One region of the Methylobacterium sp. BE186 genome, then DNA from elsewhere that is predicted to be linked to it. Evidence: predicted binding sites of a transcription regulator. Region 1 holds the regulator's gene; each other region holds the start of a gene.
The links. The regulator LexA, encoded in region 1, represses DNA repair genes until DNA is damaged. The targets are predictions, from matches to a motif close to TGTTCNNNNTGTGTTCNG.

Region 1 (4,279 bases):
CGAGGAGGCGGCGGCGATCGTGGAGGCGGCGCACGACCTCGGCATGGACGTTCTGGTGGAGGTGCACGACGCCGAGGAGCTGGAGCGGGCGATTCCGCTCGGCACGCGTCTCATCGGCATCAACAACCGCAACCTGAAGACCTTCGAGGTCTCCTTCGAGACCGCGATCCGCCTCGCGCCCGGCATCCCGAAGGACCGCATTCCCGTCGCCGAGAGCGGCATCGCCAGCCATGCGGACGTGGTCCGCCTCGCGGAGAACGGCCTCAACACGGTTCTCGTCGGCGAGAGCCTGATGCGGCAGGCGAACCTGACGGAGGCGACGCGCAGCCTCCTGTTCGGCGAGACGGCGTGACCCGGACCCGCGGATGACCGGCCTCACCCATCTCGACGCCACCGGCGCGGCCAACATGGTCGACGTCACCGACAAGGCCGCGACCACCCGCACGGCGCTGGCGGAAGGGGCCGTGGTGATGCTTCCCGAGACGCTCAGGCTCATCCGGGAGGGGGACGCGAAGAAGGGCGACGTGATCGGCACCGCGCGCCTTGCCGGCATCATGGCGGCCAAGCGCACGCACGAGTTGATCCCGCTCTGCCATCCCCTCCTGCTCTCGAAGGTCCACGTGACCTGCGAGGTCGATGAAGCGCTCCCCGGCCTTCGGCTCACCGCGGAGGTGCGCGTGCAGGGTCCGACCGGCGTCGAGATGGAAGCGCTGACCGCGGTCTCGATCGCCTGCCTCACCGTCTACGACATGGTGAAGGCGGTCGATCGCGGCATGCGCATCGAGGGCATCCGGCTGCTCGCCAAGGATGGCGGCCGCTCGGGCAGCTATCGCGCGAAAGCCGGCGCGTGAGCGGCCTCCTGCCCGTCGCGGAGGCGCTGGGGCGCATCCTCTCCAGCGTGTCCCGGCCCGTCGAGGCGGAGCGCCTCGGGATCGCCGCCGCAGCCGGGCGGACGCTCGCGGAACCGGTCGCCGCGCTGCGCACGCAGCCGCCCTTCCCGGCCTCCGCGATGGACGGCTACGCCGTGCGCGGCGCCGACCTCGCCGGCATCCCCGCCCGGCTGCGGCTCGTCGGCACGAGCGCCGCCGGACATGGCTATGCCGGCCGGGTCGGCCCCGGCGAGGCCGTGCGCATCTTCACCGGCGCGCCCGTGCCGGAGGGAGCCGACGTGATCCTGATCCAGGAGAACGCGGAGGCCGAGGGCGACACGGTGACCGCGCGGGAAGGCGTATCCGCGGGCCGCTTCGTCCGGCCCGCCGGACTCGATTTCCGGGAAGGCGACGCGCTCCTGCAGGCGGGCGAGAGCCTCGACGCGCGCCGGCTCGCGCTCGCCGCCGCGGCCGGCCACGCGGAGGTCGCCGTGCGACGCCGTCCCCGGGTCGCGATCCTCGCCACCGGCGACGAGTTGGTGGCGCCGGGGGCGCCGGTCGCCTGGGACCAGATCGTCGCCTCGAACGCGCTCGCGCTCGCCGCTCTCGCCCGCGCGGCCGGAGCGGACCCGATCGACCTCGGCATCGCGGGCGACAGCCTGCCGGCGCTGGAGGACGCGATCCGCCGGGCCCGCGAGGTGCGCGCAGACCTGTTCGTCACCCTCGGCGGCGCGTCGGTCGGCGACCACGACCTCGTGCAATCGACGCTCGCCCGCGAGGGGCTCGAACTCGGCTTCTGGCGCGTCGCGCTGCGACCCGGCAAGCCGCTGATGCATGGCCGGCTCGGCGAGATGCTGGTCATCGGCCTGCCGGGCAACCCGGTCTCGGCCATCGTCTGCGGGATGCTCTTCGTGGTCCCGGCGATCCGCGCGCTCGTCGGAGATCCGCGGGCGGGTGCCGACCGCGACGAGCCGGCGACGCTCGGCCGCGATCTGCCGGCGAATGACGGCCGGGCCGACTACATGCGGGCCCGCCTCGACACGGCGCCCGATCGTCTGCCGGTCGCGCATCCCGAGGCGCGGCAGGATTCCTCGATGCTCTCGGTGCTCGGTCAAGCCGAGGCCCTTCTCGTGCGCCCGCCGCACGCGCCGGCCGCGAAGGCTGGCGAATCCTGCCGCATCCTGCGTCTCGACCGCTCGATCCTCTGATCTCGATCAGTATCGCCAAGCTGCGCTTGCGGAACACTTGCGGAACGTTTAACGTGTTCGCGCTTTGTTTCCGCGACCGCCCGCCGCGTCGCCCCGAGAGATGAGACTGCCCCATGCTGACGCGTAAACAGCTGGATCTGCTCCGCTTCATCCAGCAGCGGATGCGCGAGAGCGGCGTCCCGCCGTCTTTCGATGAGATGAAGGATGCCCTCGATCTCAAGTCGAAATCCGGCATCCACCGCCTCATCACGGCGCTTGAGGAGCGCGGCTTCCTGCGCCGCCTGCCGAACCGGGCACGGGCGATCGAGGTGATCCGCATGCCCGAGAGCCTCGGCCAGCCGGCCGGGTCGGGCAGCGAGGTGCGCCGCTTCACGCCGAGCGTCGTCGAGGGCGGCCGCACGCGGGCGCCGGCCGCGAAGCTGCCGACGACGCAGGCGACCGACGAGAACGGCCGCGCCATGACGATCCCCGTGATGGGGCGGATCGCGGCGGGCACGCCGATCTCGGCGATCCAGAACCAGAGCGCGTCGATCACCCTGTCGCCGGATTTCCTGGCGGGCGGCGAGCATTACGCGCTCGAGGTGCGCGGCGACTCGATGATCGAGGCCGGCATCCTCGACGGCGACCTCGTGGTGATCCGCAAGCAGGACACGGCCAACACGGGCGACATCATCGTGGCCCTCATCGACGACGAGGAGGCGACGCTCAAGCGCCTGCGCCGCCGCGGCTCCTCGATCGCCCTCGAGGCCGCGAATCCGTCCTACGAGACCCGCGTGCTCGGTCCCGACCGGGTCCGCATCCAGGGACGCCTCGTCAGCCTCGTGCGCCGCTACTGAAGCGATTCGGGGCCCGTCTCCGCAGACGCGGCACCCTCCTCCGGAGCGGCCTCGTCCGGGCTTGCCCGAGCGGTCGGAGAGCCCGGAATCTGCTGGGCGCGCGGCGCCGCGGCCGGGCGCCAGGGCGAGGATCCACCGAGACCGCGGGCCGTCGAGACGATTGGGCCGGAACCGGTGAGGCGGATCGCGACGGCGCCAGACCGCGCAAGATAGGCGCGGTCGATGACGAGCCCCGCCGCGCAGCCCGGCGGGGCGACTTGCGACGTGATGACGATGTCGGCGCGCGCGCAATCCTCGGTGAGCGCGCGCTTGTCACGCGCCAGCGCGATCCGGCGCCCGTCGAAGGCCCGCAGGGTGCAGCCGAGCCGGTCGCAGCGTCCCCCTTCCCCGGCCTCCGACGCCTTCCGCGCATCGCCGTCCGCCTTCATCCACTGCTCGAGGACGAAGGAGGAGGGCCGGCCAAGAGCGACGAGACGGCCCTCCTCGCCCCGCACCGCCGCGCCCCTCCCCTCGCGATCGATGAAGATGTCCTGGCGCTCGGGCGATGCGGCCAGGAGGAGGCCGAGGCCGAGCGGCACCACGCACAGGCATCGCAGGCGCGAGGCGGGTAGGACCGCGACGAGGAGGCCGGCGGCCAGCAGCGCGAGAGCGCCCGTGCCGAAGGCCGGCACCCCGACATTCGCCTGCCCGAGACCGCCGATCCAGCCCGAGATCGCGAGCATGCCGCGCACCGCCTGCCCCATCAGCCACCAGACCGGCTGATCGAGCGCGAACGGGTAGGCGAGGATCCCGAGCACCGCGGCCGGCATCACCACGAGGGAGACGAGCGGCAGCGTGAGGGCGTTGCCGACGAGGCCGAAGGGCTGGATCGTCTGGAAATGGTAGGTCGCGAAGGGGGCTGTGGCGATCTGCGCCACGAGCGTCGTCAGCAAGGTGCCGATCACGGCGCCCGCGGCCAGGGCGACGGACCGCCCGACCGGCCCGGCGCCCTCGCGCCGGAAGAGGCGCCCGTCGATGAAGCGGGCGCAGGCGATCAGGCCGGCCACCGCCCCGAACGACATCTGGAAGCTCGGGCCGAGCAACGCCTCGGGCTCGCGGGCGAGCGCCACGAGGGCGGCGAGCGCGAGGTTGCGCATGCTCAGGGCCGGGCGGTCGACGAGGATCGCGCCGAGCATGATCAGGGTCATGATCAGAGCCCGCTCGGCGGCGACGTCCCAACCGGAGAACGCACAATAGGCGGTGACGCCCACCATCGCGAAGCCGGACGCGATCTTCTTGATCGGCCACAGCAGGGCGCAATGCGGCACCAGCGCCAGCGCGGAGCGCACCAGCCAGAAGACGACGCCGGCCGCGAGCACCATGTGCA
Region 2 (4,279 bases), on a different contig from region 1:
GTTCGAGCGCGGCGTGCGCCCGATCGGCGACTGGTCGATGTCGATGACCTTGTCGAGGTGCTCCAGCCCCTCCAGCCGCTCGTAGGGGGCCGGGTGCTCCAGCGCCCCGTTCAGCTTCTTGGCCACCGCCTTGTAGAGCGTGTCGATCACGAGGGTCGACTTGCCGCCGCCCGAGACGCCGGTGATGCAGGTGAAGGTGCCGAGCGGAATCTCGACGGACACGTTCTTGAGGTTGTTGCCCCGCGCCCCCGTCAGCTTCAGCTTGCCCTTGCGGGCCTTGCGACGGGCGGCGGGCGTGCGGACGCTGAGCTCGCCCGTCAGGTACTTGGCGGTGAGCGAAGCGGGATGGGCCAGCACCTCCGCGGGCGTGCCCTGCGCAATGATCTCGCCGCCGTGAATGCCTGCGCCCGGGCCGACATCGACCACGTAGTCGGCCTGCAGGATCGCATCCTCGTCGTGCTCCACGACGATGACCGAGTTGCCGAGGTCGCGCAGGCGCTTCAGCGTGCCGAGGAGCCGCTCGTTGTCGCGCTGGTGCAGGCCGATCGAGGGCTCGTCGAGGACGTAGAGGACGCCCGTCAGTCCCGAGCCGATCTGGGAGGCCAGCCGGATGCGCTGGCTCTCGCCGCCGGAGAGCGAGCCGGAGCCGCGGGCAAGCGTCAGGTATTCGAGCCCGACATCGACCAGGAAGGTGAGGCGGTCGCGAATCTCCTTGAGGATCCGCACCGCGATCTCGTTCTGCTTCGGGCTGAGCTTGTCCGGCAAGTCCGAGAACCAGCGATGCGCCTCGCGCACCGAGAGCGCGGTGACCTCGCCCACATCCTGCATGGCGACCTTCACGGCGAGCGCCTCGGGCTTCAGCCGCTTGCCGCCGCAGGCTTCGCAGGGAGTCTCGCCCATGAAGCGTCCGATCTCCTCGCGGGAGGCGTCGCTCTCCGTCTCCTTGTAGCGGCGCTCCAGGTTCGGGATCACGCCTTCGAAGGGCTTGTTCACCGCGTAGGCGCGCATCCCGTCATTGTAGTCGAACCGGATCGACTGGCGGCCGGAGCCGTAGAGTATCACCTGCCGCGCCTCCTCGGGCAACTCGCCCCAGGGCACGGTCGTCTTGAAACCGTAATGCTTGGCGAGCGCGTCGAGCGTCTGACCGTAATAGGGCGAGGTCGATTTCGCCCAGGGCGCGACGGCGCCGCGCTTGAGGCTCAGCGCCGAATCCGAGATCACGAGTTCGGGATCGATCCGCATCTCGTGGCCGATGCCGCCGCAGGTCGGGCAGGCGCCGAAGGGATTGTTGAACGAGAACAGCCGCGGCTCGATCTCGGCGATGGTGAACCCTGAGATCGGGCAGGCGAAGCGCGAGGAGAAGGTGATCGATTCGGGCTCCCCGCCCTCGGGAGCGTCGGCGAATTCGATCAGCGCGACGCCGTCTGCCAGTTCCAGCGCCGTCTCGAAGGATTCGGCGAGCCGCGAGCCGATGTCGTCGCGCACCACGATCCGGTCGACCACCACGTCGATGTCGTGCTTCAGCTTCTTGTCGAGCTTCGGCACGTCGTCGATCGGGACCATCTCGCCGTCGATGCGCAGGCGCTGGAAGCCCTTCTTCTGGAACTCGGCGATCTCCTTGCGGTACTCGCCCTTGCGGCCCCGGACGACGGGAGCGAGCAGGTAGAGGCGGGTCTTCTCCGGCAGCGCCAGAACCCGGTCCACCATCTGGCTCACCGTCTGGCTCTCGATGGGCAACCCCGTGGCCGGCGAGTAGGGGATGCCGACCCGTGCCCAGAGAAGGCGCATGTAGTCGTAGATCTCGGTCACCGTGCCGACCGTGGAGCGCGGGTTCTTCGAGGTCGTCTTCTGCTCGATCGAGATCGCCGGCGAGAGCCCGTCGATCTGGTCGACGTCGGGCTTCGACATCATCTCGAGGAACTGGCGGGCATAGGCCGAGAGCGATTCGACGTAGCGGCGCTGCCCCTCCGCGTAGATCGTATCGAAGGCGAGCGAGGACTTGCCGGAGCCGGACAGGCCCGTGAACACCACGAGTTTGTCGCGGGGAATCGTCAGATCGACGTTCTTCAGGTTGTGCTCACGGGCACCCCGCACCGAGATCACCCGGGTGTCGCGGGCCGCGTCGAACAGGGCACCGAGCTTGGCATCGGCGGCCACCTCGCGGGCCTGCTCCGCCTCGGCCTCGTTCGCGACGGGCGAGGCCACCGCCCGGGGCTTCCTGCCGGATCGCGTGCTCGGGCCCGCATCCGGCTGCGCGGCGGATTTCGGGGCGGCTTTGGCGCTGGCTTTTGCCATGGGCAGGCAGGTCTCTTCGCAGTCTGTCGGTCGGCGGCGAGCCGAATGCGTCCCGGCCGGCGAGCCGGTCCCCGCGACGCGGAACCGCGTCGGCAGGCCAACGCGTCACCGGCCCCGCGTTTCGATCGAGGCGCAGGATTTCTTCGGACAAGGGCAGGGCACTGTCCGACACGATCCTGCTTAGAACAAACACGGTACAGGAGCAAACCCGGGACCGGGCCGGCCGATACGCGGGCGCTATCCCGATGTAGGAAGCGTCAAGCCCGAGTCCAACCGGTCTCCGACGCGCGGGTCCCTGCTGGCCGCGCCCTCCTCGACAGTCCCCGCGCCTCTTCAGGGATCTTGAATGCTCAAATTTGATTCTTATGACCAAATGTTGAGCAGAATCTCGAAACGGAAACGCTGAATTTACATCACCGCGCCGATCCAGATTCGGGCTGCAATTCTGGATTGATATCGGCATGAGAACGGGTGGTTTCATCGCGTCCCTGCGGGGACGCATCCTGGCCGTGGCGCTCGCGCCCTGCCTCGCCTTCGCGGTGGTGGCGGCCCTCGCCGTCTCCGATCGCCTGGAGCAGCGGGCCGGCATGGAAGCGGTCCAGGATCTCGTCGGCCTTGCCTCGCAGGTCAGCGCCTTCGTGCACGAGGCCCAGCGCGAGCGCGGTGCGTCGAGCCTCTTCCTCGGCTCGAAGGGCAGCCAGTTCAGGGCGGAGCTCGCCGCCCAGCGGACGCGTACGGATGCGGCCCGGGCGGACCTCGCGGGCGCGGTCTCGGCATCGGCGAGCGCGGGATCCGGCGGGCCTCTCGCACGGCAGGTGGCGCAATTCCGGGAGGATCTCGGGCGCCTCGAGGGACAGCGGAAGGCGATCGACGCCCTGGAGCCGACCCCGCCCCAGGCGATGGCCTACTTCACCGGGCTCATCGGCCAGGGGCTCGGCATGGTGGGCGAGATGTCGAAGACCGCGAGCCACGCCGGCATCGCGAATCGCCTCGCCACCTACGCAGCTTTCCTCTCGCTCAAGGAATTCGCCGGCCAGGAGCGGGCGGCCGCCTCCGCGATCGTCGCGGGCGGCAGCCTCGATCTCGCCGGGCTGAAGCGGCTGACGACGCTCGCGGCCAACCAGGGGACCTACGAGGCCCTGTTCCGCCTGCGCGCCGAGCCCGCCCAGACCGCCGCCTTCGAGACGGCGGAGGCGGCGGAATCCGCCCGCGAGGTGGCGCGCCTGCGCAAGCTCGTCCTCGACACGCTGCCGGGCGAAGGGCTCGCCTTCCGCGACAGCCCTCTCTGGTTCAAACTCGCCTCCCAGCGCATCGACGCCTTGAAGCGCGTCGAGGACGGCCTCACCGGCGACCTGCTGGCGGTTGCCGGCGCCGTGCGGGCACAGGCCGACCGCAGCCTCGCTCTCTGGGCCGGGGCCGGGCTCGCCACCTTCCTGCTCTCCGGCGCGCTGGCCTTCGGCCTCGGCACCGCCATCGCTCGCCCGCTGGTGCGGATGTCGCGGGCGCTCACGGCGATCGGCCGGGGCGAGGAGGACGTGGCGATCCCCGAGGGCGGCCCGCGCGAGGTCCGGTCCATCGCAGCGGCGGCGGCCGACTTCCGCGACAGCGTGCGCGAGCGGCACCGGATCCGCGCCGAGCAGGAGCGGATGACGCAGGAGAGCGCGGCCGCCCAGCGCGCGGCGGCCTTGAGCCTCGCGGACGGATTCGAGGCGCGGGTCGGCGGCATCGTCGCGGCCGTCTCCTCGGCCGCCACCCAGCTCCAGGCCGCCGCGGGCGGCATGGCGCGGGCCGCAGGCGACACCGCTTCCCTGAGCGCCCGGGTCGCCAACGCCTCGCAGGAGGCAGCCCTCTCGGCCGACACGGTCGCGGCGGCGACGGAGGAACTCTCGGCCTCCGTGCGCGAGATCGGCACCCAGGTCACCGCCTCGGCCGACCTCGCGGCGGCGGCCGAGCGCGACGCCGCGGACATGGCCGGGGAGGTGCA
Region 3 (4,279 bases), on a different contig from region 1:
AAATAGACTCTGTCCTGATCGGATCCTGCGCCACGCGCCTCACGGCGAAGCCTGGCTATCGTTCTTCGTCCTCATAAGGAGAGGCGCGGCGCAAGTCACGGGTGGTTTCTCGCGGGCGGTTTCGTGCCGGGGCTGCCTCGGGCTAGGAACGGCCGAGGTTCCACACATTTCCCGCCGAGGGTCCCGCCCATGCCGATCGAAGTCCGCCTTCTCGCCGTCGCCTGCCTGCTCGGCCTCGTCCACATCGTGGCGGCCTCCGCGAGCGGGCTGAGGCAGCGCGGCGGCCTCGCCTGGGCGGCGAGCAACCGGGAAGGCAAGGCGCCGGAAGTGACCGGCGCGGCCGCGCGTCTCGAGAAAGCGTCCAAGAACTTCTTCGAGACCTTCCCGCTCTTCGCCGCCCTCGTCCTCGCCTGCGCCGTCATCGGGCGGCACAACACGGCCGTAATCGCCGGGGCCTACCTCTACGTGATCGGCCGGGCCGCCTACCTGCCCATCTTCGCGTTCGGCATTCCCGTCATGCGCACGCTCGCCTGGGGCGTGTCGATGCTCGGCATCCTGCTGGTGCTCTGGGGCCTGTTCCTCAAGATTTTGCCCTTCGGCGGTTGACGCGAACGTGATGAGGCCCGCCGCGATCTCTCGCGGCGGGCCTCGGGATCCGTCCGGCGTAGCCTGCTGAGATCAGGCCTCGCCCTCTTCGAGATCGTCGGCGGTGGGTGTCGCGTTCTCGAGGATCCGCTCCGCGACCAGGCCGGAATTCTGGCGGATCGACGTCTCGATCTTGGCCGCGATGTCCGGATTGTCGCGCAGGAAGCCCTTGGCGTTCTCGCGGCCCTGGCCGAGCCGCTGGCTCGCGTGAGAGAACCACGCGCCCGACTTCTCGACGATGCCGGCCTTCACGCCGAGGTCGATGAGTTCGCCGACCTTCGAAACGCCCTCGCCGAACATGATGTCGAACTCGACCTGCTTGAAGGGCGGCGCGACCTTGTTCTTGACGACCTTCACGCGGACTTGGTTGCCGATCGCCTCGTCGCGGTCCTTCAGCGTCGAGATGCGTCGGATGTCGAGCCGCACCGAGGCGTAGAACTTCAGCGCGTTGCCGCCCGTGGTGGTCTCGGGGCTTCCGTACATCACGCCGATCTTCATCCGGATCTGGTTGATGAAGATGACCATGCAGTTCGAGCGCGAGATCGAGCCCGTCAGCTTGCGCAGGGCTTGGCTCATCAGGCGGGCCTGCAGGCCGGGCTGCGACTCGCCCATCTCACCCTCGATCTCGGCCCGGGGCGTCAGCGCGGCCACGGAATCGACGACGAGCACGTCGATAGCGCCCGAGCGGACGAGGGTGTCGGTGATCTCGAGCGCCTGCTCGCCGGTATCGGGCTGCGAGATCAGGAGGTCGTCGAGGTTCACGCCGAGCTTGCGTGCGTAGACGGGATCGAGGGCGTGCTCCGCGTCGACGAAGGCGCAGACACCGCCCTTCTTCTGGGCCTCGGCGATGGTGTGGAGCGCGAGCGTGGTCTTGCCCGACGATTCAGGGCCGTAGATCTCGATCACGCGCCCGCGCGGCAGGCCGCCGACGCCGAGCGCGATGTCGAGGCCGAGCGAGCCGGTCGAGATGGTCTCGACCTCCTGCACCTTGTCGGTCTTGCCGAGGCGCATGATCGAGCCCTTGCCGAAGGCGCGCTCGATCTGGGACAGCGCGGCGTCGATCGCCTTGGCCTTGTCCTTATCCATGCTCGGAGTGTCCACCACTTTCAGTGCGGCCTGGGCCATGCGTCGGCATCCTTATGCGTGGAAAGGGCGCGGTTCTCAATGCGCCCGGTTGCCGATTTGTGTACCTGTTTTGTTCTCATTCCGCAAGGGAGAGCACTTCCGTTCACCCGCATTTCTCACGGTGGTGACGGAGGTCGGCGTCCCGATCTGAGAGCCGTGCCGGCCTTCACGCCGACATCGTCTTCTTCACGGTCTCGACGAGTTGCTTCAGGCTGAAAGGCTTGGCCAGGAAGTTGAAAGCCTCGCCCTCCGGCAGATTTTTGCGGAAGGCGTCCTCGGCGTAGCCGGAGACGAAGATGACCTTCAGGCCGGGCTTGTGCTTCCGGATCTCTCGCAGCAGGGTCGGCCCGTCCATCTCCGGCATGACGACGTCGGACACGACGAGATCGATCTCACTCGCGCCCTCCTCCACGATCCGCATCGCCTCGGCACCCGAGGCGGCCTCCAGCACCGTGTAGCCGCGGGCCGATAGCGCCCGGCTGTTGACGGCCCGGACGGGGTCCTCGTCCTCGACGAGGAGGATGGTTCCCTGGCCCGTGTGGTCGGCGGACGGCTTTCGCACCTCCTTCGGCACCGCCGGCGCGGCCTCGGCCGGCTCGGCCGGGGCCGTTCCGACCGCGTCGGACGTGGCTGCCTGACCCGGCGGAACGAGCTTGGCGGAGGGGCTCGCGATGGCGATCGGCTCCGGGGCCGCCTCCTCGGCGGGCTCGTGGCGCGGCAGGTAGATCCGGAAGGCGGTGCCCTCCCCCACGGTCGACTGGACGTCGATCGTGCCGCCGCTCTGCTTGACGATGCCGAACACCGTGGAGAGACCGAGGCCCGTGCCCTTGCCGATATCCTTCGTGGTGAAGAACGGCTCGAAGATCTTCTCCATCAGCTCGGGCGGAATGCCTTCGCCCGTGTCGAGAACCTCGATCAGAACGTGGTCTCCGGCCGGCGCGCCGCCGCGCGCATCCGCTTCGGCCTGACCCGGCACGTTCGCCGTTCGCACGAGCAGGCGGCCGCCATTGGGCATGGCATCGCGGGCGTTGACCGCGAGATTCACGATCACTTGCTCGAACTGGTTCACGTCGGCCTTGACCGGCCAGATGTCGCGGCCGTGCTTCAATTCGAGGTCGACGCGCTCGCCCAGGAGGCGCTTGAGGAGGAGCGTCAGCTCGGAGAGCGATTCGCCGACATTCATTACCTCGGGCCGCAGGGTCTGGCGGCGGGAGAACGCGAGGAGCTGGCGCACGAGGCCGGCCGCCCGGTTCGCGTTCTGCTTGATCTGCATGATGTCCTGGAAGGCGGGATCGGTCGGCTTGTGGCTCGCCAGGAGCAGGTCCGAGTAGCCGATGATCGCCTGGAGGACGTTGTTGAAGTCGTGCGCGATGCCGCCGGCGAGCTGGCCGACCGTGTCCATCTTCTGGGTCTGCGCGACCTGCTGTTCGAGCTGACGCTGAGCGGTGGTGTCGAGGGCGTAGAGGATCACCCGCTCGCGATCGGCTTCGTCGAGGCTCTGGTCGGCGGCGGCGCCCTCGCCGCCCGCCGGGCTGAGCCAGACGCGCGCCGACCGATTGCCCGCGCCCTGCAGCGCGACCTCGATCGGCTGCACGTCGCTGAGGCCGCTCGCCGCCTTGGCCAGAGCGGCCTCGAGCGCCGCGCGGTCGCGCTCCGTCACGGTCTCGCCCATGCTCGGCTCGGGACCCGCCTCGGCCGCCCCGACCTCGATCGCCTGCCGGGGCATGGCCCCGAAGAGCCTGGCGAAGGAGGCGTTCGCGCGTGCGATCCTGCCCGTCCGGTCGAGGGTCGCGATGGCGATCGGCGAATTGTTGAGGAAGCGGGCGAGCCGCACCTCGGCCGCCCGCTGCGGCTCGTCGAACTCGGCGCCGGCCGAGCGGTTGATGACGAAGGTGCGCGAGGAGCCGGGCTTGCCGTCCTTGCCGAAGGCGACCCGGTGATAGAGGCGCGCGGGGAGCGAGTGACCGTTGCGCCGACGCAGATCGAGATCGAACCGGTCGGTACGAACCTCGCCGGGCATGCCCGCGGCACTCGTCAGGACGTCGGCGCCGGGCGCGATCTCCGACAGGTGGGGACCGCCGGGACCGACGGTGGCGAGGTCGTAGCCGAGCCAGGAGGCAAGCGTCGCGTTCATGTAGACGATCGAGCCGGCCGGATCGATCGAGAGGAAGCCCGCCGGCGCGTGGTCGAGGTAGTCGATCGCGTGCTGAAGTTCCTGGAAGACGTTCTCCTGCCGCTCGCGCTCATGCGTGATGTCGCCGACGGTCCACAGGGAGGATTGCCGACGCGGACGGCTCAACGCCCGGACCGAGATGCGGAACCACGCGAATTCCCGCTCCGCCGTGCCGCTCGGCGGCGGCGCCATCCGGATCTCCTCCGTGTGGCTGCGGCCCTCGCGCGCCGCTTGCGCGAGACGATAGACGGCCTCCGAGACCTCCGGCGAACCCACGAAGATCCGCTCCACCGAGCGCAGGTTCGAGAAATTGTCGCCGCCGGCGATCCGCAGATA

Region 2: a site for LexA is predicted at 2,477-2,494, ahead of uvrA (excinuclease ABC subunit UvrA). Genes of this name have one in related genera too.
Region 3: a site for LexA is predicted at 1,831-1,848, ahead of recA (recombinase RecA). Genes of this name have one in related genera too.

Annotation. Positions count from the first base shown of each region.
Region 1 covers NZ_JAVDVV010000011.1:75,871-80,149, forward strand. Annotated here, with positions in the region: gene trpC (indole-3-glycerol phosphate synthase TrpC) at 1-352, shown strand, start outside; gene moaC (cyclic pyranopterin monophosphate synthase MoaC) at 366-851, shown strand; gene glp (gephyrin-like molybdotransferase Glp) at 848-2,077, shown strand; gene lexA (transcriptional repressor LexA) at 2,191-2,913, shown strand; partial or broken gene J2X36_RS13545 (ComEC/Rec2 family competence protein) at 2,907-4,279, opposite strand, start outside.
Region 2 covers NZ_JAVDVV010000014.1:81,948-86,226, forward strand. Annotated here, with positions in the region: gene uvrA (excinuclease ABC subunit UvrA) at 1-2,295, opposite strand, end outside; gene J2X36_RS15660 (nitrate- and nitrite sensing domain-containing protein) at 2,757-4,279, shown strand, end outside.
Region 3 covers NZ_JAVDVV010000005.1:134,314-138,592, forward strand. Annotated here, with positions in the region: gene J2X36_RS07750 (MAPEG family protein) at 190-606, shown strand; gene recA (recombinase RecA) at 679-1,770, opposite strand; gene cckA (cell cycle histidine kinase CckA) at 1,937-4,279, opposite strand, start outside.